Regions from separate parts of the Bacillus xiamenensis genome, predicted to be linked through region 2. Evidence: riboswitches for the same ligand, from Rfam matches in the RefSeq annotation. Region 2 holds a riboswitch; each other region holds the start of a gene.
What was found. Region 2 has a riboswitch for thiamine pyrophosphate ahead of tenA (thiaminase II). Riboswitches for the same ligand answer to the same signal wherever they lie in the genome.
Positions count from the first base shown of each region.

Region 1: it holds a riboswitch for thiamine pyrophosphate, as region 2 does, so the genes downstream of both, tenA (thiaminase II) here and tenA (thiaminase II) in region 2, are expected to answer to the same signal.
Region 3: it holds a riboswitch for thiamine pyrophosphate, as region 2 does, so the genes downstream of both, thiT (energy-coupled thiamine transporter ThiT) here and tenA (thiaminase II) in region 2, are expected to answer to the same signal.

Region 1 is NZ_CP017786.1:1,791,859-1,796,260, forward strand. It holds gene BK049_RS19500 (hypothetical protein) at 1-40, opposite strand, end outside; gene BK049_RS09065 (type 1 glutamine amidotransferase domain-containing protein) at 298-954, shown strand; gene BK049_RS09070 (hypothetical protein) at 1,097-2,221, shown strand; TPP riboswitch at 2,278-2,381, shown strand; gene tenA (thiaminase II) at 2,469-3,155, shown strand; gene BK049_RS09080 (ECF transporter S component) at 3,152-3,751, shown strand; gene BK049_RS09085 (ABC transporter ATP-binding protein) at 3,726-4,402, shown strand, end outside.
Region 2 is NZ_CP017786.1:480,515-484,916, reverse strand. It holds gene prpE (bis(5'-nucleosyl)-tetraphosphatase PrpE) at 1-545, opposite strand, end outside; gene BK049_RS02430 (monovalent cation:proton antiporter family protein) at 706-2,553, shown strand; TPP riboswitch at 2,607-2,716, shown strand; gene tenA (thiaminase II) at 2,795-3,505, shown strand; gene tenI (thiazole tautomerase TenI) at 3,480-4,097, shown strand; gene thiO (glycine oxidase ThiO) at 4,081-4,402, shown strand, end outside.
Region 3 is NZ_CP017786.1:2,623,995-2,628,396, reverse strand. It holds rRNA gene BK049_RS13305 (23S ribosomal RNA) at 1-227, opposite strand, end outside; rRNA gene BK049_RS13300 (16S ribosomal RNA) at 410-1,958, opposite strand; TPP riboswitch at 2,395-2,497, shown strand; gene thiT (energy-coupled thiamine transporter ThiT) at 2,595-3,170, shown strand; gene BK049_RS19020 (hypothetical protein) at 3,263-3,451, shown strand; gene BK049_RS13290 (GNAT family N-acetyltransferase) at 3,411-3,965, opposite strand; gene BK049_RS13285 (DUF1232 domain-containing protein) at 4,123-4,402, shown strand, end outside.

The DNA.
Region 1 (4,402 bases), 1.3 Mb from region 2:
AGAGCGTGATGATAATCATCACAATCGAATAGGTTTTCATCTCTTTTTCCACTCCTTTAAAAGTCTCTCTAGCACAAGAGGTCTGTCAATCGTTTCTCAATATTATATATCACTCCATAACAATTTTACATGAAATTCCCTGCCAATAGAAAGTGACAGAATGATTAGATTGAAAGTGATGCCATATTTTTTAGAAAATCGGGTATAACATAAATAGTTGCACCTAAGTATGATTGCTTGAAATTTAATTGCACAAAATATAAAATAGCCACATGATGAATGGAAAGGATGATGAAGTTGAGTAAGAAAGTTTTATTAGTATCAACAAGCAGCTCAGAAATGAACGGACACCCAACAGGCTTATGGTTAGAAGAATTGGCCGAGCCATTTCATATTTTTAAAGAAAATGAACTAGACGTACAAATTGTTTCTATACGGGGCGGAACAGTACCGATTGATAAAAATTCGATTCCCGACGGTGTCCCAGCGCAATATCAAGATGTGTATGAATTACTTCAAGACACAAAGGCACTAACAGATGTGAACCCAGCTGATTATGATGGGATCTTCTTTGCAGGAGGACATGGCCCAATGATCGACTTTGCGTCTAATCAACTGGTAGCCGATGCGATCTTAGCGATTTTAGACAAAAATGGCGCGGTTGGAGCAGTTTGCCACGGTGTTTCTGCCTTTGTTGATGTGAAGGGTCGTGATGGAAAGTCGTTTATCGAGGGGAAGAAAATAACTGGCTTCACGAACGAGGAAGAGGACGCTGTTCAGCTGACATCTAAGGTTCCATTTTTATTAGAAACAAAGCTTCGTGAGCAAGGTGCAGCATTTGAAAAAGGCGAAGCATTTGAGCCATTTGCTGTTGTAGATGGACAAATCATTACGGGACAAAATCCAGGATCAAGTGCAGAAACAGCACGCTTATTTGTCAAAACCATTTCATAAATCACTAAAAACCAGTCGTGACTCATCTCATGCGGCTGGTTTTTTGTTATAAAAATTTTCCAAAAAGACTAAAACAAGTATTGAAAAATGGTAAAATGATCACAGGGTAAAAAACCCAAATAAGGGAAAAGGGGATGTTCCTGTGAGAGCATTTTACGTAAAAATCACCGCTGCCTTACTATCTATTTTATTGGTAACAGGCTTATTTTCACCAGCCATAAAAGCGGAAGATACACCAAAACCAAATGGAAAAATGTCGCCGCTTACAGAAAAAGCCATTCAGCAAGTGCAAGAGTCATTTGTCAAGCAAGATAAAGGAACGGCGATTCAACAAAAGCAAGTGAAAAAATCGTTTAAAGTAGATAAGAAAAACGGGGTGAGTATTAAACGAAAAGCCGCTGCCGATGGAAAGTTGCGTACGTCTGCTGTTCGCTCGATTGATGGACTAGCCATCAATCAATCGTCTGTTTTAAACGAGGAAGATCCAGTTGATTTATGGTTTTTAAGCACATCGTCACCTCAGGCGCTTATTAGCCGGATTACTTCTCCAAATGCTGATTATTTCGTCCAATTATTTGTGGTTGATTTTGAAGCAGATCAAGCCTATCCGACGGATCTCATTCAGCCGGCAGGAAGCCTGCTTGGATTAACCAATTTACCGGCTGGTGATTACGCATTCGGTATCACCAGCGGAGGAGACTTCGGAGACGCCTACACGTTGCAGGTTAATGCGAAAAATCCACCCAATTTCACAGGTGCTGTATCCCTATCGTCAACCTTGCAATACTTTGTCGCTGAGTATGAAAATGGAGACGTCTTTGCGAACGGTGCAAAAGTGTATAACAACCAATCAAAGACGGCGGATTATCAATGGGAGCGTGTATTTTATTTCTCCTATGATGGAAAATATGAACAGAGAACCCATTCTATTTCAAGCGTGAAAGTGAAAAGCATTTCGACACCAGTGTCGTACTCAGCCCCTTATGCGAGCTCATCTGAGGCCATTCTCGTTTACTTAGATGTGGAGACATTGTTTATGTACCATCAATCTTCGTTTGCTAGCGGACAATACTACCATGATACCTTTGTGGATACACTCGGGAAGACAACGCCAAGGCGTTTAGACATTGATGATCTGACAAATTACGGTGATCATATATTGGCTGTTGATTTAAAAACAGGAAAGCCAATTGATTTCTTCAGTGTCCTGAATTTCTACTATGCTGCAGGAATCGAGAAGCTACCAACAATCAAAACATTGAATTAAGATAGGCGGTTGACATCAAATCGCCACATGTGTAGAGTAAAGATAATTAAATGACAAAAGTCCACTAGGGGAGTCATGTATGACTGAGACAAGAGAAAATCTTGGACCCTTTGAACCTGATCTAGTTTGTACTAGCGGAGGGAAGTGGAGCTGGACCTTGTCTTATTCATGATTGAATCGATAAGAAGGCCGCTCCATTTGGGGTGGCTTTTTCATTTATTCAACTGAAGAAGAGGAGGCTTTTTTTATGACATTTTCAACGCAATTAAGGCAAGAAGCAGAACCATTATTTGAAGCCATTTATCAGCATCCGTTTGTCAGAGGACTTGCAGTAGGAAAGCTGGAAAAGGAGCAGATCATTCATTACGTCAAACAAGATGCAGAATATTTAAATGCTTTTATTAAAATTTATGCGGCGGCAATCAGCCGGTGTACAGACAGAGAGGATATTCGCTTTTTCCACCAACAGATGGCGTTTGTACTCGATAGTGAGACGCATCCTCATCAAAACCTTTGCCGAGTAGCAGGTGTAGCATATGATGAGCTTCAGGGTGCTTCTTTGGCGCCAAGCGCTCACCATTATATTCATCACATGCTGCAAGTCGCTCAGGAAGGCACACTTGGAGAAATCATTGCAGTGCTGCTCCCGTGCCCTTGGACTTATTGGGAAATAGGCAAACGAATGCTCTCAGATGTGCAGCCTGACACAGCCCATCCGTTTTATGAGTGGATCACGTTTTATGGCGGGTTAACGGACTCTGTCACAGTGGAGCTTTGCAAACGACTTGATCAGTGGGCAGAAGAAGCAAGTGAGAAAGAAAAAGAGAAAATGAAACAGCACTTCATCTTAAGCTGTCAACTTGAGTATCAATTTTGGGAAATGGCCTTTACTGTGGAAGAGTGGCCAGTCCAAATGGAGGTGCATTCTTCATGACGTGGAAAATGAAAGAAGTCGTTCTTGCTGTCATTTTATCTGTAGCGTGCGGTGTCATCTATTTAGGGTGGTCGACTCTTTATTTACCGATTACAGCACTTGTTGGCCCAGCAGGGGGCAGCATCATGTTCGGAATTTGGGTCATTGCCAGTCCAATCGTTGCTTACATTATCCAAAAGCCAGGAGCTGCACTCATCGCAGAAACAGCTGCCGCCGCCGTAGAATTACTGACAGGCAGCCACTTTGGTCTTTCTGCGCTGCTGATTGGTATATGTCAAGGCTTTGGGGCAGAAATCGCCTTCGCGCTTTTTGGCTATCAGCGATATCGCATGTGGACACTCATGCTGTCTGGTGCCTTTGCAGCAGTAGGAGCGATGGTATATAGCCTGATTGCCAATGGCTTTGGTTATTACACCCCTCAAGTGCTACTCATGACACTTGTCACTCAAATCATCAGTGGCATGCTACTCGGTGGATGCTTAGCAAAGGTTGTAGTGGATGCCTTATCTAAAACTGGTGTATTGAATCAATATGCCATTATGAAAGAAAAACGAAATAAGGGTGAACAGCATGGATTCATTTCTCGCGTGCAGTAACCTTACTGTCCGTTTTTATGAACAGACGAACCCCGTGCTCCATCAAGTATCTCTTTCTATTCAAAAGGGGGAAAAGGTGCTGATTTTAGGACCAAGCGGAAGCGGAAAATCCACGCTCATTTCGGTGCTTGCTGGAATCATTCCAGAACATATGGAAGCTCATGTACAGGGAGAAGTGATGTTGCAAAGACATACAGGTGTCATGTTTCAAGACCCAGACGCCCAGTTTTGTATGCACCGAGTCAATGAAGAAATTGCGTTTAGCCTAGAGAACCGCTCTGTGCCTCGTGAAGAAATGGATGACATCATTCAACATCTCATGCAAAAGGTAAAGCTGGATGTCGCTCCAAATACAGATATTCATACATTATCTGGCGGCATGAAGCAGCGGCTGGCGCTTGCTTGTTTACTAGCGCTAGAGCCAGATGTCCTGTTCTTTGATGAACCGACTGCACAGCTTGACCCAGCAGGACGAATGGAGGTATTTCAACTGCTTCAGCAGCTTTCTGCTGATCAGGATCAAACGATGATTTTTGTGGAGCATGTGTTAGACGGTGTGATCGAGTGGATGGATCGGGTGATTTTATTAGACCATCAAGGCCGTATTATAGCAGATGGACGTCCAAAAGACGTGATGAAAGCGTTTGGGGA
Region 2 (4,402 bases):
TCCTTTGCCCAGTCCTTCCTGACAGGACGCCCATCTGGCCAAGTTTCTCCTGTGACAGCTCCAAATAAAAGATAGGATCGCGTCTGTTTATTCGGTTTTCTTCCAATATCCTTTTCCCTCATCGCTGCGTGTGCAATGATTAGCTCATCTTGAATCAGCACATCATAAAGCGGCGCCTTCTCAAATAACTGCTTAAATTCATGTGATAATTTGGTCTGTTCATGGAGCGGCAGGTTTTTGATTTCGCTTACCGTTGTTTCAATGCCATGCAGTAATTTAACGGGATTTCCTTTCAAATAGCGATAAAGTTTAAAACAATGGTTGCCTGGCACGTAGCGGATCGCTCCCTTGGAATAGGCTTGTATGACAAATCGCATCACGTCTACTGATTGAGGACCTCGGTCTGTTAAATCACCAACAAGGGCTAGTGTTCTCTTATCAGGGTGGACAGGTAGTCCATGTTTGAATTTGTATCCTAGTTTGTGTATGAGGGTAAGCAGCTCTTCGTAGCAGCCGTGGATATCGCCGATGATATCGAATTTCATAAAGGTTCCTCCTGATTTTTTCATCCATTTATCGGATATAAAGAAGTTTGAATTTTAGAAAATATAACGAATGGCTTTCATTTCGTTTGGGCAATTGTTAGAATCAATGCTTTAACGTAAAACTTAAAAATTAAACATGAATGTTAGGAGGCTTTAGCCAATGGAGCATACATCTGTTTCATCACTCGTTGTCGTTATTATTGTAGCCTTTTTCACCCCTATTTTATTGCACCGGTTTAAGCTGACCATTCCGGTCGTTGTCGCCGAAATTATCATGGGGCTCATCATTGGAAAAAGCGGTCTTCAACTAGTTGTTGAACATGACGCATGGCTAGATACATTATCCATGCTAGGGTTTATTTTTCTTATGTTTTTAAGCGGACTTGAAATAGATTTTTCTTCTTTTGAATCTAAGAAGAAAGCACGAGAACTGCCCAATGGTTTAAAAGAACCAAATACATTTAAAGCAGCGACCATTATTTTTCTTGGCGTATTTTGTATTTCCTTTATCCTGTCCTATGCGTTTGTGCTTGCAGGTTTTATCCAAAATGCCTTTTTAATGACGCTTATTATTTCCACGATTTCATTAGGTGTAGTGGTTCCAACTTTAAAAGAGGAAAAGCTGATGCAGACAAATATTGGTCAAATCATTTTGCTTGTGGCTGTCATTGCTGATTTGGTGACGATGATTTTACTTGCTGTGTTTTCCTCCATTTATGGCGATGGAACAGGGAACATGTGGCTGCTCTTATTATTATTTGCTGCGGGTATTCTTCTTTATTTATTTGGCCGAGTATTTAAGACAAAATCCATTTTTCAGTCCATGTCAAAAGGAACGGTGCAAATTGGGACTAGAGCTATCTTTACTCTCATTATAGTCTTAGTTGCCTTATCTGAATCACTCGGTGCTGAAAATATTCTGGGCGCATTTTTAGCTGGTGTGCTTGTGTCTCTTCTTTCGCCTAATAAAGAGATCGTTCAGCAGCTGGACTCATTTGGATACGGATTTTTGATCCCAATCTTTTTTGTGATGGTCGGTGTGGACCTGAATATATGGGCACTCTTTAAAGATCCAACCATTTTGATCATGATTCCACTGCTGTTTATGGCATTATTGCTTAGTAAGCTCGTCCCGATTCTTTATTTGAAAAAATGGTATGACATGAAAAAGGTCGTCGGCGCTGGTTTTTTATTAACCTCGACATTATCTCTTGTCATTGCAGCTGCGACGATTGGTGAGCGGCTTGGTGTCATTGATCATAAAATGTCAGGAGCGCTTATTTTAGTTGCTGTGTTGACGAGTATTTTCACCCCTGTTTGGTTTAAGGCACTATTTAAACAAGAACGTGAAACCAATCATAAAAAGCGTGTGACTTTTATTGGGGCTAATCAGCTGACCTTACCAGTGACACTTGATTTGCATCAGGATGAATATGACATTCGTATTTTGCATGTCTTTCAAGAAAATAAAGAAGCCCTTCTTGCTGACTCGATCTTTGAAGTTGAAGCGATTGAACAATATGACGATGAGACGCTGAGACAGGCAGGGATTGGCCAAGAAGATGTGCTCGTTGTGGCAACAGGCAGTGAAACGAAAAATAAGGAAATTGCTTTATTTGCAAAAGAAGCAGGTGCCAAACAAGTCATTGCCAGTGTGAACAAAGCGGAGACAGAGCTGACATTAAAGGAAGCAGGCATTGATACGTTTTCTAACTTTCTTTCATCTAAAACGGTGCTAAGGGCATTGATTGAAGCACCTGATGCGATTCGTTTGTTAACGAATGAGGATTCTTCTTTGTATCAAATTCAAATGAACAATCATCGGTATCATAATGTCATGCTGAGGGAATTTCCTTTTACCGGCGATTTGGTGTTTGTCCGTATTTTTAGAGGAGTAGACAGTTTAGTACCGCATGGTGATACAACGCTTAGAAGCGGTGACCGCGTGCTTGTGTCGGGCTCTCGGGAGTATGTGGCAGGACTTAGAGCGCAGTTAGAGTTGCAATGAGCCCTTGACCGATGAACAATTCCTGATTAAGATAGAGGTACAACATGATAAGTTTGATCCACTAGGGGAGTCCTTTAAAAGGGCTGAGATAAAAGTGTCGACTTTTAGACCCTCATTACCTGAACAGGTTCATACCTGCGTAGGGAAGTGGTGCGGTGTTTGACTATGCTTTTTACAAATTCCAAACCACTTTCCACGCGGAAAGTGGTTTTTTTATATGGAAAAACAGGAGGAGAGGAACATGACATTTTCAAATGAATGTAAAGAGACAGCAGCGACTTGGTGGAATGGAAGCTTTACACATCCTTTTGTAAAAGGGATCGGAGATGGCACACTTTCACTCGATCGTTTCACCTATTATGTGATGCAGGATTCGTATTATTTAACTCATTTCGCAAAAGTACAGTCGTATGGAGCGGCCATTAGTGAGGACTTACATACGACAGGCAGAATGGCGTATCATGCACAAGGCACGTATGAAGCAGAGCTATCGCTGCATAGAAAATTTACAGAACTGCTTCAGATCTCTGATGAAGCACTCGCCAGCTTTAAGCCTTCTCCAACTGCTTATGCATATACCTCTCATATGTATCGTTCTGTGAAAAGCGGCCGCTTTGAAGAAGTTTTAGCCGCGTTACTGCCGTGTTACTGGCTATATTATGAGGTGGGGGAAAAGCTGAAACAAACAACACCTGACCATCCGATTTATCAAGAGTGGATTTTGACATACGGAGGGGATTGGTTTAAAGAGCTTGTGTTTGAACAGGTCAACCGCTTTGATGAACTCGCGGAAAGAGCGCCAGAACATGTACGGGCCAATATGAAAGAAAATTTTGTGATTTCAAGCTATTACGAGTACCATTTTTGGGAGATGGCGTATGAAAAAGAAACGTGGCAAACAGCATGCTTAGATGGGGTTGGTGCAAATGGAACTCCACGCAGTGACAAATGATTCACTTTCTGTGAGCGAGCTGATCAATCAAATAAAAGCCGTTGAGCCTGAAGTAGACTTTATTCATATACGGGAACGGTCTAAAACAGCAAGTGAGCTTGTTCATCTCGTGAAACAACTCCTTGCAGAAGGCGTTCCGAAAGAGAAGCTTATCATCAATGACCGAGTCGACGTTGCACTGCTCACCAATATTCACCGTGTGCACCTTCCAGGCCACAGCTTTTCGCCAAAGGAATTGAGACAAAAATTTCCTCACTTGCATGCGGGGGTGTCTGTTCATTCGATAGAAGAAGCCAAAGCAGCCGAGAAGAACGGGGCAGAGTATGTCATATTTGGGCACGTATATGCTACCGCATGTAAACCCGGACGAAAGGCGAGAGGCATCAAGCTTGTGGAAGAATTGACTTCTGCGCTGTCCATTCCGGTGGTCGTGATTGGTGGCATAACGCCTGATCGACTGCCAGAATTGATGCATATTGATTTAAAAGGAATAGCGGTCATGTCCGGTATTTTTACTCATCCTCAGCCGCGCAAGATGGCACAAGCATTTTCTCAAAAGCGAAAGGAGAATCCTTATGAACAAGCATTATGACGTTGTGATTATTGGTGGTGGAATCATAGGGATGTCAATCGCCTATCATCTTGCAAAAGCAGGAAAGAAAGCCCTTTTACTTGAGGCAAATGAGGTAGGAAAGCAAACAACGAGTGCGGCCGCTGGTATGCTGGGTGCACATGCTGAAGGAGAAGGTGATGAGGATATTTTCTTTCAAGTAGGGAGAAGAAGTCAGGCTCTATATAAAAAATTAAAAGTCGATCTTCAGCATGAATCGGGCATTGATATACGGGCATCAGCGGGCGGCATTATGAAGGTGGCTTTTACAGAACACGAAAAGCGTG
Region 3 (4,402 bases), 1.5 Mb from region 2:
CTTTCTCTTCCTCCGGGTACTTAGATGTTTCAGTTCCCCGGGTATGCCTTCTCATACTCTATGTATTCAAGTATGGATACTACTCCATTACGAGCAGTGGGTTTCCCCATTCGGAAATCTCCGGATCAAAGCTTGCTTACAGCTCCCCGAAGCATATCGGTGTTCGTCCCGTCCTTCATCGGCTCCTAGTGCCAAGGCATCCACCGTGCGCCCTTTCTAACTTAACCATTTCTTACTTTAGAAAGAATCACTATGTGTGATGAACTTTGCATTGCATTCAATGTGAATGTATTACTTATTGTTATCTAGTTTTCAAAGAACAATCCTGTCTCGCTAGAGACATGTTTTGAAGGAATGATCCTTCAAAACTAAACAAGACCAAAACGCACACTGCTCCATATATCCTTAGAAAGGAGGTGATCCAGCCGCACCTTCCGATACGGCTACCTTGTTACGACTTCACCCCAATCATCTGCCCCACCTTCGGCGGCTGGCTCCATAAAGGTTACCTCACCGACTTCGGGTGTTGCAAACTCTCGTGGTGTGACGGGCGGTGTGTACAAGGCCCGGGAACGTATTCACCGCGGCATGCTGATCCGCGATTACTAGCGATTCCAGCTTCACGCAGTCGAGTTGCAGACTGCGATCCGAACTGAGAACAGATTTGTGGGATTGGCTAAACCTTGCGGTCTCGCAGCCCTTTGTTCTGTCCATTGTAGCACGTGTGTAGCCCAGGTCATAAGGGGCATGATGATTTGACGTCATCCCCACCTTCCTCCGGTTTGTCACCGGCAGTCACCTTAGAGTGCCCAACTGAATGCTGGCAACTAAGATCAAGGGTTGCGCTCGTTGCGGGACTTAACCCAACATCTCACGACACGAGCTGACGACAACCATGCACCACCTGTCACTCTGTCCCCGAAGGGAAAGCCCTATCTCTAGGGTTGTCAGAGGATGTCAAGACCTGGTAAGGTTCTTCGCGTTGCTTCGAATTAAACCACATGCTCCACCGCTTGTGCGGGCCCCCGTCAATTCCTTTGAGTTTCAGTCTTGCGACCGTACTCCCCAGGCGGAGTGCTTAATGCGTTAGCTGCAGCACTAAGGGGCGGAAACCCCCTAACACTTAGCACTCATCGTTTACGGCGTGGACTACCAGGGTATCTAATCCTGTTCGCTCCCCACGCTTTCGCTCCTCAGCGTCAGTTACAGACCAGAGAGTCGCCTTCGCCACTGGTGTTCCTCCACATCTCTACGCATTTCACCGCTACACGTGGAATTCCACTCTCCTCTTCTGCACTCAAGTTTCCCAGTTTCCAATGACCCTCCCCGGTTGAGCCGGGGGCTTTCACATCAGACTTAAGAAACCGCCTGCGAGCCCTTTACGCCCAATAATTCCGGACAACGCTTGCCACCTACGTATTACCGCGGCTGCTGGCACGTAGTTAGCCGTGGCTTTCTGGTTAGGTACCGTCATGGTGCAAGCAGTTACTCTTGCACTTGTTCTTCCCTAACAACAGAGCTTTACGATCCGAAAACCTTCATCACTCACGCGGCGTTGCTCCGTCAGACTTTCGTCCATTGCGGAAGATTCCCTACTGCTGCCTCCCGTAGGAGTCTGGGCCGTGTCTCAGTCCCAGTGTGGCCGATCACCCTCTCAGGTCGGCTACGCATCGTCGCCTTGGTGAGCCGTTACCTCACCAACTAGCTAATGCGCCGCGGGTCCATCTGTAAGTGACAGCCGAAACCGTCTTTCATCCTTGAACCATGCGGTTCAAGGAACTATCCGGTATTAGCTCCGGTTTCCCGGAGTTATCCCAGTCTTACAGGCAGGTTACCCACGTGTTACTCACCCGTCCGCCGCTAACATCCGGGAGCAAGCTCCCTTCTGTCCGCTCGACTTGCATGTATTAGGCACGCCGCCAGCGTTCGTCCTGAGCCAGGATCAAACTCTCCGAGGTATGCAGGATGCATATCACACATGCGTTGCTACACGATGTAGCGAACTTAGCATGTGATCATTTCCTGCCTCGTCAGTTTGACTGACTACCTATGATGTTTCATAGGATTTTTTTATTAAAACTCGAATTAACAGGTACGTTTTGTCTTGTTTAGTTTTCAAAGATCATTTTCGTTATCGCTCAGAGGCGACTTTATTAATATAACATTCTATCAAGATGAAGTCAATAACTTTTTTCTCGAATGTTATTTCTCAACCGCGCTGTTTCAGCGGCGAATACAAATATAACACCTTTTGAAATAAGAAACAAGTATTTTCTCTAAATAATTTATTTTTCCTCATTTCTTTCTATATATAGATATAAAAAGTGGTTCTCTCAGTAATTCACTATTGTTGATCCTGTAGGTCTTTAGTATATTTATAATAGATTGAAACTAAATAACCGCAGGGGGAGCTTTGTGCTGAGAGTGAACAATTCGTTGTTCTGACCCTTTGAACCTGTCAGTTAATACTGAAGTAGGAATGTGGAATCACTTGCATACATGCACTGTATCCAAGCCGATATGTTTTTCTATGAATCACATACTCATCCTGACATGGTCTCTCCTTGCACAATTCGTGAAAAGGGGATTTTTTTATGCAGAAATCAAATCAATTAGTACGACTGATGGAGATCGCCATCATGACTTCTCTTGCACTTGTATTAGATTATTTATCAGGTCTCTTTTTAAGAATGCCGAACGGCGGGTCAATTGCGCTGATCATGATTCCTGTTATTCTCATGTCTATTAGATGGGGAGTGTCTACTGGGTTTATCATCGGGGTGTTAATCGCTGGACTACAGCTGATGAATAGTCCTATCATCGCCACACCTGTACAAGGATTCCTCGATTACTTTGTCGCATCTGTAGTGATTTGTTTAAGTGGGCTATTCTCAGGATCAATTAAAAAAGCCCTTCAGGATAAAAAACGAAAGAAACAATTCTTCTATATTACTCTATCTGTCTTTACCGCCAGTTTCTTCAGGCTGCTGACGTTCTTTATTTCTGGCGTTGTTTTCTTTTCTCACAATGCACCAAAAGGAACGCCAGGATGGCTATACTCTTTATTATATAACAGCACATATATGGTTCCTTCATTTATCATTTGTAGTATTGTTCTTTGTTTACTCATCCCTAGTGCGTCTCGTTTGGTTTTTCCTCAACAAAAATAACCTGGCTTTTTCAGCAGGTTATTTTTTTATGCATAATTTTCTGCTCTATTGAATCTATTAATAGTAGAAGATTTTAAGCTGGAGGTGCGCCAATGAATTCTTACTCCATTATGCTGTGCTGCTATATTCTTAGTCTTGCCTACTTTTTGGCCAGTTTCTATGAGGCATTAAAAATAGCAGCTGTGAAAGGAAAAGTAGAGGCTGCTCCTTTTATCTCTTATATTTTACTCGCCACACTTTTTACTTTTTTCTCTCATTATTACTGGAAGCTGACGATATAATTCGGTGTACATGATCATTTAGTACAGACAACTCCCATCCATACCCAATTTCCTCATGGTTCTCACCAGCCAGCTCGAATTGGCTGGTGACGACAAAACTAGGTTGAAGCTTTTGATAAAATTGCTTCGCTGAATTCTGCTCAAATACCCAAAGCAGCATATTTTGATAGCCTTTCTTTAGTAAATAATCCACACCTTTTGCAATCAGAGCCATGCCCGCTCCTGATTTCTGTTTTTGCTGCAACAAATAGATGGCATAAAGCTCACCATCATATATTGAATAGCGCTCATCACGCTGTTTTCCAAAGGAAGCAAAACCAAATACTCCGTCCGCATCTTCTGCGACAAATGTGCCTTCAAGCGATCTGCTTCTCCAGCTCTCTTCCCGCTCCTCTACATTTAAAGCATCCAAATACGCCTGCGAAATAATGCCGTGATAAGTCGTTTGCCAGCTTTTCACATGAATCTCGGCGATTTTAGGAATATCACTATGTACTGCATGTCTCACCTTCATCTACGCCACCCCTTCTAGCAGTTTCCTATTCTATATTCATTATAATAAGTTTCTAATGTATAAAATTCAATTCGTTGACAATTTGTCAACACACCTTTATATTGGGTACGACTTCTTCTATTAAAAAGTTGATACATATGAAAGGGTGAAATAAAAGATGGAGTGTAAGACAACTGAGCTTCGGCAGCTCTTAAAGGAACAACTACAACTACGTTCTCTCTCATTAAGAGAACTCAGCACACAAACAGACATTGATAAAGCGACACTTTCTAGAATAATGAATGGCAAAAGAAAACCGACTTTGAACCATTTACAGCGGCTTTCAGATGCTCTAAACATTTCTTTAGATCGACTATTGGCCGCTGCTGGATTTCCCATTAAAAATGAGAAAGTTCACGGTGATACGTTCATTCAAGCGGTAGAAGAGATCGAAAGAA